Regions from separate parts of the Plantibacter sp. CFBP 13570 genome, predicted to be linked through region 1. Evidence: predicted binding sites of a transcription regulator. Region 1 holds the regulator's gene; the other holds the start of a gene.

Region 1 (12,207 bases):
CTCACTCCGCCTGACGCTCCCGACGAAGGACCTCGTGCCGGGGGCTCGCCGGGTTCAACAGCGAGTGGCGTCGCCCGTAGGCGAAGTACACGATGAGACCGATCACGAGCCAGACCCCGAACCGCAGCCAGGTCTCCCAGTGCAACTGCAGGATCAGGAAGCCGGACGCCAGGACGCCGAACGCCGGGACGAACGGCATCAACGGCAACCGGAAGGAGCGGGGCTCGTCCGGCTTCGTGTACCGGAACACGATCACCGACACGCAGACCACGATGAAGGCGGCCAGGATGCCGATGTTCGTGAGGTCGGCGACCTGCTTGATCGGGAACACCCCGGCGAAGACGGCTGCCGCGCCGCCGGCGATCCAGGTCACCCGCTGCGGCACGCCTCGCCGGTCCGTGCGCGAGAACCACCGCGGAAGGAGACCGTCACGACTCATCGAGAACCAGACACGGGTGACGCCCAACAGGAACGTCAGCATCACGGTGAGGATCGACAGGACGGCGAACACGGAGATGATCGTCGCCACCACGGGCAGGCCGACACTCTGGAACGCCGATGCGAACCCGGCGGTGGGGTCGATGTCGGTGTAGTTCTGCATACCGGTCAGGACGAGGGTGGCCGCGACGTACAGGAGCATGGCGACGATGAGGGAGAGGATGATCGCCTTCGGCATGTGCTTCTTGCCGTCCTTCGCCTCCTCGGCCGCCGTGCTCATCGCGTCGTATCCGAAGACCGCGAAGAAGACCGTCGCGGCACCGGCGAACACCGGCCCGAAACCGCTGGGGAGGAACGGATCGTAGTTCTCCCCGTTGATGTAGAAGACCCCGAGGCCGATGATGAACAGGATGAGCAGGACCTTGATGCCGACCGCGATGAGCTCGAATCGACCGAAGGCCTTCGTCCCGCGACTCAAGATGAAGGTCACGAGGAGACAGACGAAGATGGCGGGGAGATTGACGAGGCCGCCCTTCCCCTCGTCGGCGGTCGAGGTCATCCAGGCCGGCATGTGGATCCCGATGCCGGACAGGAAGGCGTCGAAGTAGCCGGAGATCCCGATCGCGACCACCGCGACGATCGCGATGTACTCGAGCAACAGGTCCCAGCCGATGAACCAGCCGATGATCTCGCCGAGCGCCACATACCCGTAGGTGTAGGCGGACCCGGCTCTCGGGATCATGCCGGCGAACTCCGCGTACGACAACGCCGCGGCCGCGGAGGCGAGACCCGCGATCAGGAACGAGAAGAGGACGGCCGGCCCGACAGCGGGCGAGGCCTCGCTCCCATGAGCGACGAGTCCGGCGAGGGAGAAGATCCCCACCCCGATGATGCCACCGACCCCGATGGCCGTGAGTTGCCAGAGCCCGAGGCTCTTGAACAGCTTCGAACCGGAGGTCTCATCCTCGATCTCCGCGATCGGCTTCTTCCGGAGCAGCGAGCGGCTCCGATCGTCTGTACTCATGCTTGCCTCCGACGATGCTGCGGGCGTCGTTGCACCGCGCCATCGACGATAGCTGAGAACCAGCGCGGAGTGACCCGCCGATTGTCGGCCTACTCGGCCGCGTACCGCTGCGGGATCGCCAGGCGCTGCCCGGGCTCTACACCGGCGGTGCTGAGCTGGTTGAGGTTCATGATCTCGGCGATGACGTCGCGCGGGTCGGCGTCGGGCGCGATGGACTCGGCCAGCTGCCAGAGCGACTCGCCCGGGTCGACCGTGATGTACGTGAACGTGGCTCCCGCCGCCGCTGTGTTGGCCGCGGCACCGCCTGCGGAGAGTCCGACGACCGCGACGCCGATGACCAGCGGGATGGCGGCGAGCGTGGTGAAGACGACGCGGCCGCGCTTCGTCAGGCGGAGTCGGCGTGTGGACGGTGCGTCTGACGCCGGTGCCTGCGCCGTCCGTGCGGGAAGCGCCCGGTGGGACCCGATCAGTGCTGCGCTCATGTCAACCCTCCAAGAGTGTGCTCATCATGTGATGAGGACTCGTACCCGACACTCGACCAGGAGTGCCGGATACGAACCTGTGTTCCGAATATATCTTCGATTGTTCGAATACTCAACCCTGTCTTCGTACCTGAGACGCGCGGGATCGGCGACACGCTCGAACAGATGTTTGTCTGGACGAGCTGGTGCGGATACAGTTTCGAGTGTTGGAAGCAGTACACCACCACCCACCGACATCGGTCACCGACAGCCGATCAGGGCAGGAGCGAAGATGGCAGCGAACACGGCGGGCGACGGAGCCCGGGAGCGCCAGATCGGCGGCACCCGGCGACGGAAGAGCCTGAGCGACAAGCAGCTGGCGATCCTCGACGTCATCCAGCGTTCGGTCTCACAGCGCGGATATCCGCCGAGCATGCGCGAGATCGGCGACGCCGTCGGGCTCGCCTCCCTGTCGAGTGTCACGCACCAACTCGGACAGCTCGAACTCAGCGGATACCTCCGACGCGATCCCAACCGTCCCCGCGCCATCGAGGTGCTCATCGACCTGCCGAGCGCCGTCGAGGGGAGCGATCCCGACTCCGCTCCCCCGGTCGGCGACGCAGCCATGGTCCCGCTCGTCGGTCGCATCGCCGCCGGCATCCCGATCACGGCCGAGCAGCAGGTCGAGGAGATCTTCCCCCTGCCGCGTCAGCTGGTCGGCAAGGGCAGTCTGTTCATGCTGAAGGTCGTCGGCGACTCGATGGTCGACGCCGCGATCTGCGATGGCGACTGGGTCGTCATCCGCGAGCAGAAGACCGCCGAGAACGGCGAGATCGTCGCGGCCATGCTCGACGAGGAGGCGACCGTGAAGGTGTTCCGCCAGCGCGACGGCCACACCTGGCTGCTCCCCCGGAACTCGGCCTTCGAACCGATCCTCGGCGACCACGCCGAGGTCCTCGGCAAGGTCGTCGCCGTGCTCCGGACGGTCTGACCGACCGGACCACTCCGCGGCACGGACGAGGGCCGGGACGATCCGTGGATCGTCCCGGCCCTCGTCCGTGCCGGACCGACGACGTCAGCCGGTCGCACCGACCCGTGCGCGGACCACACGCGTGGCCTCGACGATGTTGGCGAGGGAGGCGACCGTCTCCTCGTACCCTCGCGTCTTGAGTCCGCAGTCCGGGTTCACCCAGACCTGGCGCTGCGGGATCCCCTCCAGCGCGATCTCGAGCAACGCGGTCACCTCCGCGACGCTCGGCACCCGAGGCGAGTGGATGTCGTAGACGCCCGGGCCGATGCCGTGGTCGAAACCACTCGCCCGGATGTCGGACACGACCTCCATCCGAGACCGGGCCGCCTCGATGCTCGTCACGTCGGCGTCCAGGCGCCGGATCGCGTCGATCACCACACCGAACTCGGAGTAGCAGAGGTGGGTGTGGATCTGCGTCTCGGCGCGCACGCCCGCGGTCGCCAGCCGGAAGGAGCCCACCGACCAGTCGAGGTACCGCCCCTGGTCGGCCCGCCGGAGCGGGAGTAGTTCGCGGAGTGCGGGTTCGTCGACCTGGATGATGCGGATGCCGGCCCGCTCCAGGTCGGCGATCTCGTCACGCAGGGCGAGGGCGACCTGGTTCGCCGTCTCGGCGAGCGGTTGGTCGTCGCGCACGAACGACCAGGCGAGGATCGTCACCGGGCCCGTGAGCATGCCCTTCACCGGCTTGGTGGTCAACGACTGCGTGTAGGCCGACCACTCGACCGTGATCGGCGCCGGCCGCGAGACGTCACCCCACAGGATCGACGGACGGGTGCATCGCGAACCGTAGGACTGCACCCACCCGTGCTCCGTCACGGCGAACCCGTCGAGGTGCTCGGCGAAGTACTGGACCATGTCGTTGCGCTCGGGCTCACCGTGGACGACGACGTCGATGCCGAGGTCCTCCTGCAGCGCCACGACGCGCCCGATCTCCGCGCGCATCGTCTCGACGTAGGCCTCCTCGTCGAGCGTCCCGGCGACCCGCTGCGCGCGGGCGCGACGGATGTCGCCGGTCTGCGGGAAGGAACCGATCGTCGTCGTCGGGAGGAACGGCAGGCCGAGCGCCTGCTCCTGCGCCGTGGCGCGCTCCTGGTAGTCGTCTCGGGTGAAGTCCGCTGGTGCGAGCGCTGCCGTCCGTGCGCGGATGGCGGCATCGACGACCCCGGGCGCGGCGAGCCGATCGTCGAGCGCGGCCGACGCTGCGGTGAGCTCGGCCGCGATGGCCGCGCGCCCTTGGGTGAGACCGCGTGCGAGGACCGCGATCTGATCCACCTTCTGGTCGGCGAAGGCGAGCCAGCTCCGGAGACGGGGGTCGAGCTTCGTCTCCACCGACACGTCGTGCGGGACGTGCAGGAGGGACGTCGAGGTGGACACCGCGAGCTGTGGGAAGCGCTCCGCCGCGCTCGCGAGCAGGTCGGCCGCGGCCACGAGGTCGCCGCGCCACACGTTGTGGCCGTCGATCACTCCCGCGACGACGGTCTTCGTGTCGAGTCCGGGAGACGAGTCCGGCAGGCCTCCTCGGACGAGGTCGACACCGACCGCCTCGACCCCCGACTCGGCGAGCACCGGGAGGGCGTCGCCCAAGGCGCCGTACGGAGCCGCGACGAAGATCGCCGGGCGGTCCGACACGGCGGACAGGACGGCCGTCGATCGTTCGAGCGCCGCGAGGACCGTCGACCTCGGCACGTCGAACGTCTCCGACACCAGTGCGGGTTCGTCGAGCTGCACCCAGGGCGCGCCGGCAGCGGCGAGGCGCTGGAGGAGTTCCGCGTAGACGGGCAGCAACGCCTCCAGTCGGTCGATCGGGGCGAATCCCGCTGAGGCCCCCTCGGCCGCCTTGGACAGCAGCAGGAACGTCACGGGGCCCACGATGACCGGCCGCGTCACGTACCCCTCGGCGAGGCCCTCGCGGAACTGCTCGACCACTCGGTCGTCGGAGAGCGCGAACGGCGTCGACTCGCCGATCTCCGGGACGAGGTAGTGGTAGTTCGAGTCGAACCACTTCGTCATCTCGAGCGGGGCGAGGTCGCCGGCGCCACGAGCGATCGTGAACGCCCCGACGAGGTCGACCCGACCGTCGGCCCCGACGAGCGACGAGAAGCGCTCCGGGACGGCGCCGACGGTGAGCGCTGCGTCCAGGACCTGGTCGTAGAACGAGAAGCTCTCGGGGATCGCGGCGTTCGTCGGGTCGAGGCCGAGCCCCGCGAGGCGGGCACGCGTGGCGGCGCGCAGCTCGGAGGCCGTCCGCTCGAGCGCCTCGGCGTCGATCCGGCCGGCCCAGAAGGACTCGACGGCGCGCTTCAACTCCCGGTTCGGCCCGATGCGCGGGTAGCCGAGGATGGTGCCGACGGGGAATGCGGAAGTGGGGTTCATCGTGCGTCCTTGCTGGTGAGTGGATCGGGGATGGGATGACGGACCGGTCGGCCGCCTTGCACGGGGATGCCGGCACGGTGCAACACGTCGAGCACCGTCCGATGCTGGTTGAAGGCGTAGAGGTGGACGCCCGGCGCGCCGCCCGCGACGACGTCGCGGATGAGCCTCGCGGAGTAGTCGGTGCCGATGTCGATCCGTCCCGCTTCGTCCGGCTCGACTTCGAGCGCGATGGCCAGGTCGCTCGGGAGCGCCTCGCCGCTGAGCTCGAGCACTCGACGCAACCGCGCCGGACTCGTGATGGGCATCACGCCCGGCAGGATGGGCATGGTGACGCCGTGACGTCTCGCGCGTTCGGCGAAGGCGAGGTAGTCGTCGGCGTGGAAGAAGAGCTGGGTGATGGCGAGCGTCGCCCCAGCCGCCTGCTTGGCCAACAGGGTGTCGAGGTCCTGCGTCGTCGACCGCGAGCGCGGGTGTCCGTTGGGGAACGCGGCGACCGCGATCCGCGGCCGATGGCGTCGCCCGAGCTGCACCGCGCCCGGGAGGCCGACCAGCGACCCCTCGGCGTAGGGCTCGTGCTCGGCACAGACCCGGCCGATGAGCTGCACGAGTTCCGCGGCACTCCCCAGATCACCGAGGAAGGCGTCCCCCTCGACGGCTCCGGCAGGCGGGTCGCCGCGGAGCGCGAGGAAACTGTGCACCCCGGCATCGAGGAAGTCCTTGATGAGTCGGCTGGCCTGCGCGTGCGTCGAACCGACGCAGGTGAGATGGGCCATCGGGTCCACCGAGGTCGACGTCCGGATGCTCCGCAGCACGTCCAGGCTCGCCGTTCGCGAGGAACCGCCGGCGCCGAAGGTGACCGAGATGAACTCCGGGCCGGCGGCGGCCAGGTGCTCGACCGTCCGTGCGAGCGCGACGCCGCCGTCGAGCGTCTTGGGCGGGTACAGCTCGAAGGAGAAGGGGGTACGCCCGGGACAGGCGGGCTCCGTCATGGTCATGGGGTCTCGTCTCGGTGGCAGCGGATCGAGAGCCGGCGACCACGCAGCACGCAGCGGTTCCGCTGGTGTGTCGTGGGCGGGTGCCGGGCTCGGCTGTCGCTCCGATTCCGCCGGTGAGGGCGGTTACGATGCGCACGACGATAGCAACGCCCGACGATCCGCGCGACGGACATCTGTCCGACAGCGTCATCCTGCGACACATTCCCCCGGCGGCGCTCCGGTCCTACGCTGATGCCATGACCGAGGGCACCAGGCACCGGGGCGCCGAGCGCCGAGTACTCGGTTCGCGCGTCATCGCGTCCTGCGTGGCGGTGGTGATCGCCCTGTCCGGGTGCACGGCCGCCGGTTCGTCCGCGCCGACGGCGACACGTGCAGCCTCAGCGGAGGACCTCGTCGTCGAGTTCCGTCAGAACCGGGACCAGTACGCGAGCGACGCCGCGATCGTCCGGGTCGGCAACGGCGGCGACCACGACATCACGATCGTCGGACTCGAGCTGGCGGGGTCGGCGTTCACCGCGCCGACCGTCCGGGACCGATCCTCGACGATCCGCGCTGGACAGACCACGGATCTCGCCGTCGAGCTGCCACCGATCGACTGCGACGCACGCGACGGGGACGTGCAGGTCGATCTCCAGCTCCAACTCGACGACGGCGCCGTCCTCACCGCATCCGACCTGTCCGATCCGACGGACGCGCTGCAGCGGATCCGTGCCTCGACGTGCACGGTGGTGGCGGTGCAGCGCATCGCCGAGGTGGCCGCCGCTCCCGGGATCCGCCTCGAGGGTGCCGGAGCCACGACGGTCGCCGTCCTGACGATCACGGCCGTGCCGACCGGCGCTCCGGGTCGGCTGGAGCTCGTCGCGCTGCGGTCGACGGTCCTGTTGCGACCGGCGCCGACGGACGGCGGCGGTGACCCACCCCAGGACTGGCCGCTCAGCTTGACCGTCGACGCCGCAAGCGGTCCGCAGTCCATCGAACTGCGGATCGTACCGACCCGGTGCGACCCGCACGCCCTGGCCGAGGACAAGGTGGGAACGCTCTTCCCACTCGTCGTGCGGATCGACGACGGCCCGGAGGCCGTCATGACCCTGCCGCTCGACGCCGACACGGCGGAGGCGCTCAAGGACGCCGTCCGCGCGCGCTGCGCGTGAGGGGTCGGGTCAGCCGGCCACGGCGGGTGCCGGGACGACCTCGGCGAACGGCGCGAGGGCGGCGGCGAGTTCCGCACCGACCAGGGCGTGCACGATCGTGCCACGCTCGTCGTAGTCCGTCGACAGCACCTTGCCGCGTTCGTGCAGCAGCGTGACCAGGTCTCCGCGGTCGAAGGGCACGATGACGTGGACCTCGTTGCTCGGCGACGGGATCAGCGTCTCGATGCGCTCCATGAGCTCGTCGATCCCGAGCCCGGTCCGGGCCGACACGAAGACGGCGTCCGGGACGAGACCGCGGAGCACGAGCAGCTGGCCGTCGTCCACGAGGTCGGCCTTGTTGAACACGACCAGCTCGGGGATGTGCCGAGCTCCGACCTCACCGATGACATCGCGCACGGTGGCGATCTGGCCGGCAGGATCGGGGTGGGCGGCATCGACGACGTGCACGATGACGTCGCTGTCGGCGACCTCCTCGAGCGTCGAGCGGAAGGCCTCGACCAGCTGGTGCGGCAGGTTGCGCACGAAGCCGACCGTGTCGGCCAGGGTGTACTCGCGTCCGTCGGAGGTCACGTTGCGGCGGACCGTCGCGTCGAGCGTCGCGAAGAGCGAGTTCTCGACCAGGACGCCGGCCTTCGTGATGCGGTTCAGCAGGCTCGACTTGCCGGCGTTCGTGTACCCCGCGATCGCGACCGACGGCACCGTGTTACGGCGACGGTTGGCCCGCTTGGCCTCGCGCGCCGGCTTCATCGCCGTGATCGACTTGCGCAGTTTCGCCATCCGGGTGTGGATGCGGCGTCGGTCGAGTTCGATCTTCGTCTCACCGGGGCCCCTCGACCCCATACCGGCACCGGCACCACCGACCTGGCCACCGGCCTGACGGCTCATGGACTCGCCCCAGCCGCGGAGGCGGGGCAGGAGGTACTCGAGTTGGGCGAGCTCGACCTGTGCCTTGCCCTCCCGGCTCTTCGCGTGCTGGCTGAAGATGTCGAGGATGACCGCCGTGCGGTCGATCACCTTCACGCCGACCGCGTCCTCGAGGGCGCGACGCTGGCTGGGTGCGAGTTCCGTGTCGGCGATCACCGTGTCGGCGCCGAGCGCCTGGACGATGGACTTCAGTTCCTGGGCCTTGCCTCGACCGAGATACGTGCTCGGGTCGGGGTGCGGTTTGCGCTGCAGGAGCCCGTCGAGCACGACCGCTCCGGCTGTCTCCGCGAGCGCTGCGAGTTCGCGCAGGGAGTTCTCCGCGTCGTGGAGCGCACCCTGCGGGTAGACGCCGATGATGACGACGTTCTCCAGCCGGAGCTGCCGGTACTCGACCTCGGTGACGTCCTCGAGCTCGGTCGAGAGCCCGGCGACGCGACGGAGGGCCTGTCGGTCCTCGCGGTCGTACTGCTCGCCGTCGTCGGAGCTGCCGCCCGAGGCATCACCGGTCTGCAGGGCCGCGGCACCGCTGCCGAACAGGGTGTACCCGCTCGATCGGGACGCGGCGCTCGTGAGCACGCGCGCGACGACGTCGTCGGGATCGGTGACCGAGGCGTCGTCCACCACCGCCTCGACATCGACATCGGTGTCGTCTGCGTGGTCCTGGGGTGCGTCCATCGGTGGTCTAGGCATCGCGTTAACCCTACTTCCTCCTGGTCCGGTACCGTTCCTGTATGTCGAACGAGCACTACTTCACCGCCGAACCCGCGAGCGAGTTGCAGCTCAAACCGATCACCGCACGCCTCGGCGGCGTCGACCGTTCGCTCGTCTCGGCGGGTGGCGTCTTCAGCCCGGGCCACCTCGATCAGGGCACCCAGGTGCTGCTCGCGAACACCCCTCCTCCCCCGCCGACGGGCGACCTCCTCGACATCGGCTGCGGCTGGGGCCCGATCGCCCTGTCGCTCGGGCTCGCGTCGCCGGGCGCGACCGTCTGGGCGGTCGACGTCAACGAACGGGCGCTCGACCTGACCCGGATCAACGCGGAACGCCTCGGACTCGTCAACATCCGAGCCGTCCTCCCCGACGACGTTCCCGACACGGTCCGCTTCGCGACCATCTGGTCGAACCCGCCGATCCGCGTCGGCAAGGACGAACTGCACCGCATGCTCATGCACTGGCTGCCGCGGCTCGAGGACGAGGGTGACGCCTGGCTCGTCGTGCAGAAGAACCTCGGCTCGGACTCACTGCAGAAGTGGTTGCAGGAGCAGCTGCCGACGTCGTTCCACGTCGGACGTGCGGCCATGGCCAAGGGCTTCCGCGTCCTGCACGCCCGGCGCCGGGAGCTCCGTTCGGCCTGACCGGCTCAGGCCAGGGTGATCGTCCCGGAGTAGACGAGCGTCGCCGGACCGGCCAGCACCACGTGCTCGCCGTCTGCGCCGGGAACCATGCGCACCCCGAGCACTCCGCCCGGTACCTCGACGCGCCAGTCGTTCGGAGCCGCCGCGCCCGCCCAGTGGCGGAATGCGAGGGCCGCGGCAGCCGTCCCGGTGCCACAGCTCAGGGTCTCGCCGCTCCCGCGCTCGTGGACGCGCATGCGGATCCGGGCCACGCCGTCGGCGATGAGCGGCTCACCCGGGACGACCAGCTCGACGTTGGCACCGTGCGGCGGTACGGGGTCGAGCTGTGGGACGTACTCCAGTTCCGCTCCGTCGAGTTCGGCGGCGTCGGCGACCGCGACGACGATGTGCGGGTTGCCGACGTCGATCCCGATCCCCGGGCGGGCCACGGGCAGCCCCTTCACCCGGACGAGCGTCTCCCGCTCGTCGAGGCTCCAGCGGCCGAGGTCGACGGCGTAGCCGAGCGGGTCGTAGCCGACCATCCGGACGCCGGCGCGGGTGCCGATGGCGAGCTGTTCGCCGGGGGCCAGCTCCACGAGCCCGCTCTCGAGCAGGTAGTGCAGGAACACCCTGATGCCGTTGCCGCACATCTCCGCGACCGAACCGTCGGCGTTGTGGTAGTCCATGAACCACTCCGCGGCAGGGTCTTCAGCGAGCACGGCCGCCCCGGCATCGAGGTTCGCGGACCGGACGGCGCGGATGACGCCGTCGGCCCCGATCCCGAAGTGCCGGTCGCAGAGCGCCGCGATCTGGCCCGGATCGAGGGCCTCCTGGCCGTCAGGATCGGAGAAGAGCACGAAGTCGTTGCCCGTGCCGTGGCCCTTCGTGAAGGAGAGTGTCGACGCCATCCGACCAGTCTACGGGCGCACTCGGCGGGCCAGCTCACTCGCCTCGGCGCTGCCGCCCTCCACCCAGGTGATCGCCGGATAGCGCTTGAACCAGCTGACCTGACGGCGCGCGTACCGCCTCGTCAGACGCTGGGTCTCGGCGATCGCCTCCGCTTCGGTGAGCTCCGACCGCAGTTGCGCCACCGCTTGGGCGTACCCGATCGCACGGCCGGCGGTGACGCCCTGCTCGAGGCCGTGCTCGAGCAGCTCGGCGGTCTCCGCGACGAGTCCTGCGTCCCACATCATCTCGACGCGCCGGTCGAGGCGCTCGACGAGGACCTCTCGCGGCGTCGAGACCCCGACGACCTCGACCGGCCGCCAGTGGACGGGGCGTTCCGGAAGCGCTGCACCGTGGCCGCGCTCGGCCAACTCGTGGACTTCGAGTGCGCGCACGACCCGGCGGGCGTTCGCCGCATCGATGCGGTCGGCGGTCGCGGGATCGGCCAGGCGGAGCCGCTCGATGAGCGCCGGGAGCCCCTCCTCCTCGAGTTCCCGTTCCAGGCGCTCGCGCAGGGCGCGGTCTCTCGGGGGGAACCGGAAGTCATGGATGACGCTCGAGACGTACAGCCCGGAACCGCCGACGAGGATCGGCGTCACCCCACGCGCGGTGAGCTCGTCGATCACTGCGCGAGCCGTCGGCTGGTACCAGGCGACGGACGCCTCCTCCGTGACGTCCAGGACGTCGAAGAGGTGGTGCGGGATCCCGCGCCGCTCCTCCATGGGCAGCTTCGCGGTCCCGATGTCCATGCCGCGATAGAACTGCATGGCATCGGCGTTGACGATCTCGGCTGGACGCCCCGCCTCGCGGAGAGCGGTCGCCAGCTCGAGCGACAGTGCGGACTTCCCCGTCCCGGTCGCTCCGACGACCGCGAGGAAGCCGGTCACCGACGTTCGCCGTCGCTCGGGTCGTAGATGGGAGACGTGGTCACGCCGACGGTCGGCGCCCCGATGCGCATCCCCGGCAAGCCGAGTGAGACTCGGCCTGGCTCCGCCGCGGCGGCCGTCGTCGGCACACCGCAGGAGTCGGCCTGAGCTCGATCCCAGGCGTCTCCGGCACGCGTCCGACGTACCCGCAGTGGCTCACCGCCGGGTGCGTCGGCGATGAGGTGGAACGACGCCGCCTCGGTGATGGTCACGGTCACGACGTCGCCCGGTCGCGGCACCTCGGAGCCCGCCGGCACCTCGAAATGGACGAGCCGGGAGTCCTCGGCCCGCCCGCTCAGTCGATGCGTGGCGTCGTTCTTGCGCCCCTCGCCGACCGCGACGAGCAACTCGACCTGCCGGCCCACCTGGCGCTGGTTCTCCTCGAGACTGATGCGGTCCTGCAACGCGATGAGGCGCTCGTACCGCTCCTGCACGACGGCCTTCGGGACCTGATCGGGCATGGTGGCCGCCGGTGTACCGGCACGGATCGAGTACTGGAAGGTGAAGGCGCTGGCGAACCGTGCGGCCTCGACCACGCGGAGGGTCTCCTGGAAGTCCTCCTCCGTCTCACCGGGGAACCCGACGATGATGTCGGTCGAGATGGCC
Region 2 (12,207 bases), on a different contig from region 1:
GGCGTCGCTCGAGGCGTACAAGCCGTCACCCGACCGGCTCGACTACGCGGCGACCAAGGCCGCGATCAACAACCTCTCGAAGGGGCTCGCACTGCAGCTCGCCTCGCGCGGTATCCGCGTGAACGTGGTCGCTCCCGGCCCCGTGTGGACCGCGTTGCAGGTCTCGGACGGCGTCTCCGACGAGCAGATGGAGCACTTCGACGATGAGAACACGTATCAGCGTGCCGGGCAGCCGGCCGAGCTCGCGCCGGCGTACGTCTACCTCGCCTCGGCGGAGTCCGGTTACGTCTCCGGGGCCACGTTGAACGTCAACGGCGGCATGGTCACCCCGTGACCGCGGCTGTGTGCACGGTCTTCTTCCTCCCCGGGCTGGGCCTCGACGCCGCCGCTGTCGCACCGATGGCCCGTGAACTCGACGCTCGGTTCCGGGTGATCGCCGTCGAGCTGCCCGGCCAGGGCGACACGGCCGACGCGCCGGACGGCTCGGTCGAGTCGCAGGTCGACGCTGCCCTCGCCGTGATCGCGGAGCAGGCCGACGGCGGACCCTGGATGCTGTGCGCCCACAGCATGGGCGGCAAGGTCGCCGCCGGGATCGCCGCCCGGGTCCGCGACGGTGACGTCCCCGTGTTCGGGCTCCTCGGCGTCGTGCTCCTGGCACCGTCACCGCCCACGCCCGAGCCGATGCCGGACGCCAAGCGCCACCAGATGCTCACCTGGATCGAGGACGGGCCCATCGTCGAGGCGGACGCACAGACCTTCGTGGACGACAATGTTGGTGCGCCCCTGCCGGCCGAGCTGCAATCAGCCGCCGTGGCGTCCGTCCAGGCCATGTCGCCCGTCGCGTGGCGCCGCTGGCTGGAGCAGGGCAGCCTGGAGGACATCGCGTCCTCCGTCGGCACCCTCGACCTCCCGTGCACCGTGCTCGCCGGAGATCAGGACGATGCACTCGGAGCCGCGGTGCAGCCCGAGCTGCTCTCGGACGTCTACCCCCGCGCACGATTCGTGCCGTTCGCCGGAGCCGGACATCTGCTCTCCTTCGAGCGTCCGGTCGAGGTGGCGCGCGCGATCACCGAGCTGTGGGACGAGATCGTCGCACACAGTGCGGTCGTCCCCGCGGAGTGGGGGCTCGTCATCGCGTCCCCGCGGACCACGCCGCGGGTGCGGCGTGCGCTGGCACGACGCGCCTTGCCGGACGACCCCCGGTATCGGTCCCGCACCCTGAGCAGGGAACAGCTGGACCTGCTCCGCGCCGTCGCCGATCGCCTGGTTCCGCAGCCGGCGGGTGGGCGGATCGACCTCGCCGCGCGGGTCGACGCCGACCTCGCAGCCGGTGGTGGCGACGGATGGCGGCCGGTCGGAGGACTCACGGACGACGAGGCCTACCGCGCCGGACTGGATGCCCTCCGAACCGCTTGGCCGGACTCGGCCGATGACCAGGATGCGTTGGTCGGCGCCGTGATCGACGGCCAGGGCGTTCCCGGGGGTGCCATCGATGCGGATGATCTGCGTCGCTGGTTCGAGGACCTGCGCGTGGACGTCACGCGGGAGTGGCTCATCCACCCAGCGTCGTTGGCCCGGGTCGGGTACGACGGGTTCGCGACCGGCGCTGAAGACGTCGACTTCGCCGGCTATCGCGAGCTCGGTGCCGACACCCGAGACGACTGGGAGCCCTCCGACCTCGGCGCCGCGCCCGCACCCACGCACGAACAGCAGCAGGAGGACGCAGCGTGAACCTGGACGCGATGAAGACCTACGACCTCGACGACAGCGTCGATGTCGTGGTGGTCGGTACCGGTGCAGGTGGTGCACCACTGCTCGCGCGACTCGCTGAGGCGGGGTTGCGCGTCGTCGCGCTCGAGGCCGGGCCGAATCACGACCCCGCGGAGTCAACGCCGGACGAGGTCGACGCGACGACGATCAACTGGATGTCCAGCCGGTTCAGCGGCGGGGACGCTCCGACGGCGTTCGGTCCGAACAACAGCGGGTTCGGCGTCGGCGGTGGCACCGTACACTGGGGCGCGTTCACGCCCCGTCCGGACGCACGCGACCTGCGTCTGCGCAGCGAGACCGGTCTCGGCCGCGACTGGCCCGTCGACCATGCGGAGTTCACCCGCTACGTCGAGGAGGTCGAGGCGACCATCGGTGTCTCCGGGCCGACGCCGTATCCGTGGGACCCGTCGCGCACCTACCTGTATGCGCCGCCGAAGCGCAACGCCCCGGCGGACCTCATGGCGAAGGGCGCCGAGTCGCTCGGTATCCGTGCGACCGACGCACCCGCCGCGATCATCACCCGCGACCGCGATCAGCCGCACCACGGCCTGCGACGCGCCACGACGAACGTCGGCTCGATCCACCAGGGCGAGCGCCACGGTGCGAAGGCGACGACCGCCATCACGTACCTGCCTGCTGCGGTCGCGGCGGGGGCGGAGATCAGGCCGGACGCCGTCGTGCACACCATCGAGCGTGATGCGCGCGGTCGGGTGACGGGCGTCGTCTATCGCCAGGACGGCGTCGACAAGCGGCAGCGCTGCGAGGTGCTCGTGTTGGCCGGCGGAGGGGTGGAGACTCCTCGGCTCCTGCTGCACAACGACCTCGCGAACGCGAGCGGGCAGGTCGGACGCAACTTCCTGGCCCATGGCGCGGTGCAGGTGTGGGGACGGTTCGACGGGCAGATCCGCGGCTACCGCGGCTACCCGTCGGCGCTCATCACCGAAGACTTCGTCCGCCCTGAGGGCGCGGACTTCGCCGGAGGCTACCTGCTGCAGAGCCTCGGCGTCATGCCCTTCAACTATGCGACGACCCTCGTCCGCGGCGGCGGCCTCTGGGGCTCCGAGCTGGTCGACGAACTCGACGCGTCTCGGTACAACGCCGGCATCGGGATGAACGCCGAATGTCTGCCCGCCGACGGCAACCGGCTCGAGCTGTCCTCGGAGGAGGACGAGTGGGGTCTGCCGCGTGCGACCATTTCCTTCTCGCCCGGCGACAACGAGCAGGCCATCGACCGCCACGCCATCCGCACGATGACGGACATCCTCACGGCGGCCGGTGCGCGGAGCACCAGGGTCCTCGCGCGCACGGCGCACACGCTCGGCACGTGCCGGATGAGCGACGATCCGGGTGACGGCGTGGTCGACGGGGATGGTCGATCGCATGACATCGACAACCTGTGGATCTGCGACAACTCCACCTTCCCGAGCGCGCTCTCCGCGAACCCGGGCCTGGCGCAGATGGCGCTGTCGCTGCGCACGGCCGATCGGATGCTCGCGGCGCGGTAGCCGCCACAGCACGGCTCGGCGAGGAGTCGGACCGTGCTGTGGCGCCGTGACGCACAGCAGCAGTGGGCCGAGGCGCTTCGCACCTTCATCGATGCGCAGTGAGATGAGGCCGTGCGGACGGTTCTGGGCGGCCGTGTCGCCTTCCCCTGGCCCGCGGTCGGCGTAAGGTCGGCTTATGCACCCCGAGCGAACCCGCCAGCCGGCCGGGCGGCGAGCACCATCGAGGCCGCCGGCCGCGTCATCCACGGCGGCAGCCTGGAACGCCTTCCTGCTTCGAGCCGAGGCGAGGGCGTGGATCAGTGCCTCGGAACAAGGACGACGACAGCCCGAAGTCTCCGACGTCGCACTGGAGGTCCTGCTCCGGGAGTACGAGCGACCTGCGCGCTTGCTCCTCGGCCTCGCCGCCGCCGTGACGTTCGTCGTTTCCGCCACCCTGTCCGTGGCGACCGTGACGGTCTTGAATTCGTACTCGGCGGAGGCAGGGGCTGGCAGCCTGGGCATCGTGCTTTTCATCGGACTGGTCTTCGTGTTGCCGAGCGCCATCGTTTTGCTCCTGCTGCAGGTCTCCGGGTACCGAATGACCCGTTCCATCGCGGCGTGGTCCGGTGCGACACCGCAGACCGCCGGCAAGCCGGAGGCCCCCACCAAAGTGGCGGACGCCGTCGATCGTCGGGAGTCGGTGGCGTTGCGCGCCCTCTTCCTGACGGTCTCGGGGGTCGGGATCGCCTGCACGGTCGGTGAAGCCTTCTGGCTGTCCTCCGCCGAAGGCGGGTCGTTCGTGCTGCCACTCGTCGTCGCTGCGGTCCTGCAAGCGATCATCTGGCTCGCGGTCTGCGCCGGGGTCGTCCGCGTACTGCGGTCGTCGCGGGTCTGACGAGCGCGACGGTCGACCGTGTCGCGGTGCTCAGCTGACTCGGTCGGAACCGAGCCCGGGGCGAACCTACTGCTCGTGAACGATCCGAACGCGCGTGACCGAGAAACCGGCTCGATCGAAGGCGCCGCGCATCGGGGTGTTCGCGGCGTCCGTGGTGCCGACGATCCGGTCCTGCCCCGACCCGTGGTGCATGTGGACCATCTCCGCCAGGAGGTCGTGCACGTACCCGTGTCCGCGATGCTCGGGGAGCACACCCAGGTAGCTGATACTCGCGTCGTACGCCGTCCTCGTCGGGATGATGTACCCGACCATCGTCCCGTCGAGCAGCTCTGCGACCCGCCATGCGTCCCGTTCGCCGGGGAGCGAACGGTAGAACGCCAGGTCGTCGTCCGCGAGCGCCTCGAGTCCTTCGCGCGCGACCATGTCCTGCGTGTGCGCATCGAGGGTGCCGGTCGCGACCAGGGCGAACAGCTCGTGGAACGCGTCGTCCGGGGCGGCGACGAAACGAAGGCGCTGCGATCGTGCCGGCACCGGATCGGAGCTGGACCTCGCGAAGCTGACCCGCTCGGTCGTGCGCGAGAACCCACCCGCGCGAGCAGCCTCGTGGCGCCAGCGCACCGCCTCCACACTCGCAGCGTCATCCGCCCACGCAGGGGAGACGTCGACGTTGAACTCCAGTGCGGGACCCGCGCCGAAGGCGTCCAGTCCGGCACGGATGAGTGCGGCGCCGACACGTTCGGGCTCCGCGACCTCGACCGTGCTGGTGAGGCAGTCGAGCGTGGCGGGCCGGTTCGCGTCCGCCTGGCCCCACCAGAGTGCTCGTGCCATCGGGCGACCGTCCTGCTCGGCGATCCACGACCACTCCGGTCGATAGTTCCGACTCGCGAGTTCGGCGGTCAGCCGTTCCGGGTCGATCCAGGCGACGGGTTCGTCGCAGCTCCACGCTTGCAGGAGGGGGACGTCGTCCGGAGTGGCTCGTCGGATGGTGAAGTCGTCGCGGGTGTCGGTCATCGGTTCTAGCTTGGACAGGGTCGACTCGTTTGTCCAGGTCGGGCAGGAACACTGGGGCTACGCCGCCCAGACGGGAAGCGGACGCGCGGTGTTCGAGTGGGCCTTCACCCGATTTGTGCGGCCGCGTCACGGAGACACGCGATGAACGCGTCGTGGACCGGGCTCTCGTCCGTCCGTTCCTGACGAGCGGCCAGCAGGCGTGTCGTCGGCGAGCCGGCGAGCGGCACGACGACGATCGACGGCGGCACCAGCTGCCGCACCGACTCGGGCAGGATCGTCGTACCCACGCCGGCCGCGACGAACCCGAGGGCGGTCTCCTGATGGACGACCTCCTCGACCACCTGCGTCCGACTCGACGTGCCGAGCACCTCCGCGACGCGGTCCACGAATCCCGGCATGAGCGCCCGCGGGTAGGAGATCATCGGGACCTCCATGAGCTCCTCCGCGGTGACCTCGGGTCGCCCTGCCAACGGGTGACCGACCGGGAGGCACGCCACGAGACGCTCCTCGAAGACGACCTCGGTCGTGAGCGCGGGGGAAGTGTCGGACGGCGTCTGCGGGACCTCGTCACGGACGATCCCGACGTCGAGCGTGCCGTCGCGGAGCCGGTCGAACTGCTCGCCCGAGGTCAACGGCACCAGGCGTAGCGTCACCCCGGGGCGGCTCGCCCGGAACAGCTGCACGACACCGGGGAGGACCGTGTAGTTGGCCGAACTCACGAACCCCGCGGTGAGCTCCCCGGCGAGACCGTCGACGAAGTCGCGCATCTCACCCCGGACCGTGTCGAGCTCCTCGACGATGTGTCTCGCCCGCGCCTGGAGATGTCGTCCAGCGGGGGTCAGCGCCACCCGCCTCGTCGAACGGTCGAACAGTGCGGTGCCGACCTCCTGCTCGAGCCGTGCGACCTGGACGCTCAGCGGTGGCTGCGACATGTGCAGCCGTCGAGCGGCGCGCCCGAAGTGGAGCTCCTCGGCGACGGCGAGGAAGTAGCGCAGCTGGCGGAGCTCCATCCCATCGACGATACGACCGTCGTATTACCACGCTGTTTCGTCCAGATTGCGAGCGAAACGCTCTCAATCGAGGTTCGAATCGGTATTTGACCAGGACGATCGCGACCGTGTTCGCTGAGGACCACACACCCCGACCTGGAGGACCACCCGTGACCGCAGACGCTTCCCCGAACACCCGGATCGACATGCTCTACCTGAGCGAACCGGAGGTCATCGCCGCCGGCATGAAGGACATGGCCCACTGCATGGAGGTCATGGAGGAGGTGTTGGTGCTCGTCGCGAAGGGTGACTACCGGATGGCCGGCCCGACCGCCAACTCGCACGGAGCACCGATCGGGTTCCCCGCCACTTCACCGTTCCCCGGCATGCCGCTGGACGCCGCCGACCGTCGGTTCATGGCGATGCCCGCCTACCTCGGCGGACGCTTCGACACCGCCGGCGTCAAGTGGTACGGCTCGAACGTCGACAACCGCGAGCGAGGCCTCCCGCGCTCCATCCACCTCATCGTGCTCAACGACAAGGACACCGGTGCGCCCTACGCGATCATGTCCGGCAACCTCGAGAGCGCCTACCGCACCGCTGCCGTGCCGGGAGCCGCCGCGAAGCTCCTGGCGCCGGTGGACGCCAAGTCGCTCGGCATCATCGGGCCCGGCGCCATGAACAAGAGCGCCCTGCACGCCATGACCACCGCCCGTCCCTCGCTCGACACCATCCGCATCCACGGGCGCCGACGGTCGACGTCCGAGGCGTTCGCCGACTACGTCCGCGAGCACTACCCGCAGTTCACGACGATCGAGATCGCCGAGACGGTCGAGGCCGCCGTGCGTGACTCGGACATCGTCTCCGAAGCCGTCACCGGCCTGGTCGGCTCGGAGAATTACCCGTTCATCGACGGCGACTGGATCAAGCCGGGCGCCTTCCTGAGCCTGCCCGCGAACCTGCGCATGGACAAGGAGTACACCCTCTCCGGCAAGGCCCGCCTCATCGCCGACGCGAAGAAGATCTACGAGGCGTGGGCCGAGGAGTACCCGGCGCCGTCACACGAGACCGCGTTCGGGATGATCGGCCTCTACTGGCAGGACCTCATCGGGACCGGCGAACTCGACGAGTCCCGCGTGGTCAACATCGGAGACGTCTTCGACGGGAGCGCCGTCGGGCGCGAGTTCCCCGAGCAGCCGGTGCTCTTCAGCGTCGGTGGGATGGGCGTCGAGGACGTCGCCTGGGCGAAGACGATCTACGAGAACGCCGTCGAGCAGGGGATTGGCACGAAGCTCAACCTCTGGGAAGCCCCAGACCTGGCCTGACCGCCGACCGGCACCGAGCACCGACACCTGTTCCACCCGAACCCGACGCCGCGGCCGTCCGGCCGCTGTGCACCTCGAACGATGGAGTGATTTGTGGACGCTGGAAACGTCGCCTGGATCCTGACGAGCTCGGCGCTCGTCGCCCTCATGATCCCGGCCCTGGCTCTGTTCTACGGCGGGATGGTCTCGTCCCGCCGCATCCTCAACATGATGATCATGTGCTTCGGCGGGGCCAGCCTCGTCGCGCTGCTCTGGGTGGCCTTCGGGTACTCGCTCGTCTTCGGTGACTCCGTCGGCGGGCTCGGACTCATCGGGAACCCGTTCGAGTTCGCAGGGCTCGACCAGGCACTCGTCGACGACCCCGATGCCGGCATTCCCCTCGCACTCTTCGCGGCGTTCCAACTGCTGTTCGCCGGAGTGACGACGGCGCTCGTCGCCGGTGCCGCCGCCGGTCGCATGAAGTACGGCGCGTGGTTGTTGTTCGCCGGGCTCTGGGCGACGCTCGTGTACTTCCCGGTCGCGCACTGGGTGTTCGCCTTCTCGAACGACACGGCGACCGGTGGATGGATCGCGAACACCCTCGGTGCCGTCGACTTCGCGGGCGGGACGGCCGTGCACATGAACGCCGGCGTCGCGGCGCTCGCACTGGCCCTCGTGCTCGGGAAGAGCAAGGACTGGGGCGGCAAGCTCCGTCCCCACAACCGCCCGCTCGTCCTCGTCGGCGCCGGGTTGCTCTGGATCGGTTGGTACGGCTTCAACGCCGGTTCAGCGCTCGCAGCCGGTAATGCGGCGAGCGTCGTGTTCCTCAACACCACCGTCGCCGCCTGTGCCGGGCTCATCGGCTGGTCCATCGTCGATCGACTCCGCCACGGAGCGGTCACGAGCCTCGGCAGCGCATCGGGGATCATCGCCGCCCTCGTGGCGATCACCCCCGCCTGCGGCGCCGTCTCGCCCATCGGTGCGATCATCATCGGGGCCATCGCGGGCGTCGTCTGCTGCCTCGCCATCGAGTGGAAGTTCCGGCTCGGGTTCGATGACTCCCTCGACGTCGTCGGGGTCCACCTCGTCGGGGGCATCATCGGGACGCTCCTCATCGGAGTGTTCGCGACGGATGCGGCTCCGAACGGACGCTCCGGTCTGCTGTACGGCGGCGGATTCGAACTGCTCGGCGTGCAGACGATCGCGACCGTCGCGGTCCTCGCCTATTCGTTCATCGTCACCTGGGTGATCGCGAAGCTGATTCAGATCACCATCGGTCTGCGGATCCCCGAGGAGCACGAGGTCGCCGGGATCGACGAGCACGCGCACGCCGAGCGCGCCTACGAGGACGAAGACCTGGAAGCACGCGCATGACGAGCGTCATCGTCGTCGGAGCCGGGCTCGCAGGTGCTGCGGCGGCCTGGCGCCTCGCCCAGGCCGGGCACGACGTCACCGTCCTCGAGCGGAGTCGCCCGGCCAACGAGTGGGGATCGTCCCACGGATCGGCCCGGATCTTCCGCTACGCCTACCCGGAGGCGTCCTACACCCGTCTCGTCCTCGCGGCGGCGTCAGGGTGGGACGAGCTCGGCCTGGAACACGGGCGTCCACTGATCACGCAGACGGGGGCGCTCGACTTCGGGACGACCCGCCGCCCGGAGCACCTCGCGTCAGTGCTGGCGGAGCACGGCATCGATCACGAGCTGCTCTCCCGAGACGAAGCCAGAGCCCGTTGGGACATCGGCTTCGACACGCCCACTCTGTGGCATCCGGGAGCCGGCGTCATCGACGCGGAGCGGGCGGTGATGGCGATGCTCGAATCCGCCGTCCGCGCCGGGGCCACGGTCCTGAACGATCAGCCGGTCGAGCGGGTCGCGCGGACTGCCACCGGATACCGGGTGCTCGGGTCTCGGGGGAGGGCGTTCGATGCGGAGCAGGTGGTCGTCGCAGCCGGCGGCTGGCTTCCGGACCTCCTCGGCGAGCTCGCGCTGCCGGGCGGGTTCCTCGATGCGTTCCCGGCCCTCGAGGTCCGACAGGAGCAGGCGTACCACTTCCCGTACCGGGACCGACTTGGCATCGACGCGGAAGACCCGGCACGATCGGGAGCCGTGTGGCCCACCTTCATCCACAAGTCCGAGCGGATGCAGGTCTACGGGCTCCCCGGAGGGCGCGACGCCGACTGGCGTGGTCAGAAGGTCGCCGAGTACAACGGTGGCAGGCGCATCCCCTCGGCCGCCGATCATGACGGCGTCGTCGACGCCGCCAACCGCCGACGGGTCGTCGCCTACGTCCGCGAGTTCCTCCCGAGCCTCGTCCCGGAACCGTATGCCGAGACGACCTGCCTGTTCACGAACACCCCGACGGAGGACTTCGTCATCGACAGGGTCGACGGGATCACGGTCCTGGCGCCCTGCTCCGGCCACGGTGCCAAGTTCGCCCCGCTCATCGGCGAATACGCCCTCGCGCTGATCGAGGGCCGAGACGTTGTGCCGGCGATGTTCCGGCCGAGCCTGGCAGCGGTCCGGTGACCCGCGACACCGTGGTCTCGCTCCTGGACGAGATCGCGGGGATCGGTCGGGACCACCGTCGGGGAGGGTACTCGAGGCCCGTCTACTCCACCGCCGAACTCGAGCTGCGGGAGTGGTTCGTCGGTCAGGCCGAGCGCCGCGGCCTCGACGTGGACATCGACGGCAACGGGGTCATCCGCGCCTGGTGGCATGTGCCGTCACGTTCGACGACGGGTGCGGTGGTCACCGGGAGCCATCTCGACTCGGTACCGGGCGGTGGCGCCTACGACGGACCACTCGGGGTCGCATCGGCGCTGATCGCGATCGACCACCTGCGCTCGCGAGGCTTCGAGCCGACCAAGCCGATCGTCGTCGCGGTCTTCCCGGAGGAGGAGGGCTCGCGCTTCGGCGTCGCATGCCTCGGCTCGCGGCTCCTCACCGGTGCGATCAGTCCGGATCGGGCGCTGGCCCTGCGCGACGTGGAGGGGGACACGTTCGCCGAGGTCCTCGCACGCAATGGTGTCGATCCGCGGGGTGTTGGTCCAGATCCGGCCGGGCTCGGAGCGATCGACGCGTTCGTCGAGCTCCACGTCGAGCAGGGGCGGGCGCTGGTCGACCTCGATCGCCCGGTCGCGATCGGCTCGAGCATCCTCGGGCATGGACGGTGGCGGGTGTCGATCCGCGGTGAGGGGAACCATGCGGGGACGACGCTCATGCAGGATCGACGGGACCCGCTCGTCGCGGCTGCGCGGATGATCACCGAGATCCGCACGATCGGGCGGGCCACGCCGGACGCTCGGGCGACCGTCGGTCGGGTGCTCCCGTTGCCGGGAGGCACGAACGTGATCGCGTCGAGCGTGGACTTCTGGATCGACGTCCGTCATCCTGACGACGTCGTGACCGCCGCGATCGTGGCGGGGATCACCGAACGCTTGTCGCTCGTCGCAGCGGAGGAGGGATGCGAGGCCGCGATCACCGAGGAGTCGTTCAGCGCCACGACCGACTTCGACCCGTTCCTCCGCGGGCGCCTCGAACGGATGCTGCCGGAGGCGCCTGTGCTCGGTACCGGAGCGGGGCACGACGCCGGAGTGCTCGCGTCGCACGTGCCGACCGCGATGCTCTTCGTCCGCAACCCGACCGGCGTCTCCCATTCGCCGGAGGAGTACGCCGAGGACGCCGATGCTGAGGCCGGTGCCGTGGCACTCGCAGACGTCCTGCAGGGACTGGCGGTCGGCGTCGGGCCCACCTGAGCGGGGGAGCCACCGGCCTCGTCGGATCCGACCGCTGTCGGCCGATCGTGTGAGACTCGACCTCGTGCACGAGAACGTATCCATGACCATCGACGCGGTGTGCTGGGACTGGAACGGCACGCTCCTCGACGATGTCGAGGTGGCGCTTGCCGCGATGAACACCGTCCTCCGGCAGCGGGGTCTTGCCGAGATATCCGACCAGGAGGCGTATCGGGCCGTGTTCGGCTTCCCCATCCGGGCTTTCTACGCCCGGCTCGGTGTCGATGCAGCCGACTTCCTGGAGGCGGCCGACGAATATCTCGCGCTGTTCGCCGCCGGCGTGGGAGCGGCGTCGCTCCAACCGCAGGCCCGCGCCACCCTTGCGGCGATCGACGCGCTCGGCGTCGAGCAGGTCCTCATCTCGGCGACCCCAGAGGTCACCCTCGAGCGTCAGCTGGCTCCCCACTCGCTGCACGGCCATTTCGCACACGTCCACGGCATCACCGATGTCTATGCGGCGTCGAAGGAGCATGTCGTGACCGCGTGGTTGGAGGACTCGGGCCATGATCCCCGGCGGGTGTTGATGGTCGGCGACACCAATCACGACGAGGAGATCGCCGAAGCGCTCCAGGTGCGGTTCCTGCGATTCGACGGTGGTCACCAGGACGCGCCTTCGCATCGACGTCACCCGGTCATCAGCAGCCTCGGCGAGATCGTCGGCAGTCTCACCCCGTCGCCGGAGGCACTGCGAGACCTCCGCCGACGATGAAGCAGGCGGGCCCCGCCGACGACAACGCGCCGTCCGAACGACAGTCGCAGACCGCGAGGTCGGAGGCCCATCATGGCCTCAGTGGTGGAGTCCGTGGACGACGGCGTGCCCCTTGCCGCGGCTGATCAACCAACGGTTGACCGGTGTGGTGACCATGAAGGCCAGGGCGAGAGCGGCGACCAGGGAGCCCCAGAAGAGGCCGCTGGTGAGGCCGGCGTCCATCGCTCCGGGGATGGCGAGCATCGCGGTGTT

What was found. Region 1 encodes LexA, which represses DNA repair genes until DNA is damaged. Its sites were predicted from a motif close to TCGAACANNTGTTCGA; they were not measured.
Region 2: a site for LexA is predicted at 6,245-6,260, ahead of IFT89_RS02615 (tyramine oxidase subunit B). Genes of this name have one in related genera too.

The regions. Positions count from the first base shown of each region.
Region 1 covers NZ_JACYTW010000025.1:32,993-45,199, forward strand. The annotation lists gene IFT89_RS10365 (amino acid permease) at 2-1,462, opposite strand; gene IFT89_RS10370 (LysM peptidoglycan-binding domain-containing protein) at 1,552-1,944, opposite strand; gene lexA (transcriptional repressor LexA) at 2,216-2,914, shown strand; gene metE (5-methyltetrahydropteroyltriglutamate--homocysteine S-methyltransferase) at 2,999-5,326, opposite strand; gene IFT89_RS10385 (methylenetetrahydrofolate reductase) at 5,323-6,321, opposite strand; gene IFT89_RS10390 (hypothetical protein) at 6,558-7,472, shown strand; gene hflX (GTPase HflX) at 7,482-9,086, opposite strand; gene IFT89_RS10400 (class I SAM-dependent methyltransferase) at 9,128-9,751, shown strand; gene dapF (diaminopimelate epimerase) at 9,757-10,638, opposite strand; gene miaA (tRNA (adenosine(37)-N6)-dimethylallyltransferase MiaA) at 10,648-11,562, opposite strand; gene miaB (tRNA (N6-isopentenyl adenosine(37)-C2)-methylthiotransferase MiaB) at 11,559-12,207, opposite strand, start outside.
Region 2 covers NZ_JACYTW010000004.1:59,909-72,115, reverse strand. The annotation lists gene IFT89_RS02645 (SDR family oxidoreductase) at 1-334, shown strand, start outside; gene IFT89_RS02640 (alpha/beta fold hydrolase) at 331-1,731, shown strand; gene IFT89_RS02635 (GMC family oxidoreductase) at 1,728-3,275, shown strand; gene IFT89_RS02630 (hypothetical protein) at 3,451-4,149, shown strand; gene IFT89_RS02625 (GNAT family N-acetyltransferase) at 4,216-5,160, opposite strand; gene IFT89_RS02620 (LysR family transcriptional regulator) at 5,265-6,170, opposite strand; gene IFT89_RS02615 (tyramine oxidase subunit B) at 6,320-7,474, shown strand; gene IFT89_RS02610 (ammonium transporter) at 7,568-8,827, shown strand; gene IFT89_RS02605 (FAD-dependent oxidoreductase) at 8,824-9,978, shown strand; gene IFT89_RS02600 (allantoate amidohydrolase) at 9,975-11,207, shown strand; gene IFT89_RS02595 (HAD family hydrolase) at 11,290-11,955, shown strand; gene IFT89_RS02590 (DUF4396 domain-containing protein) at 12,034-12,207, opposite strand, start outside.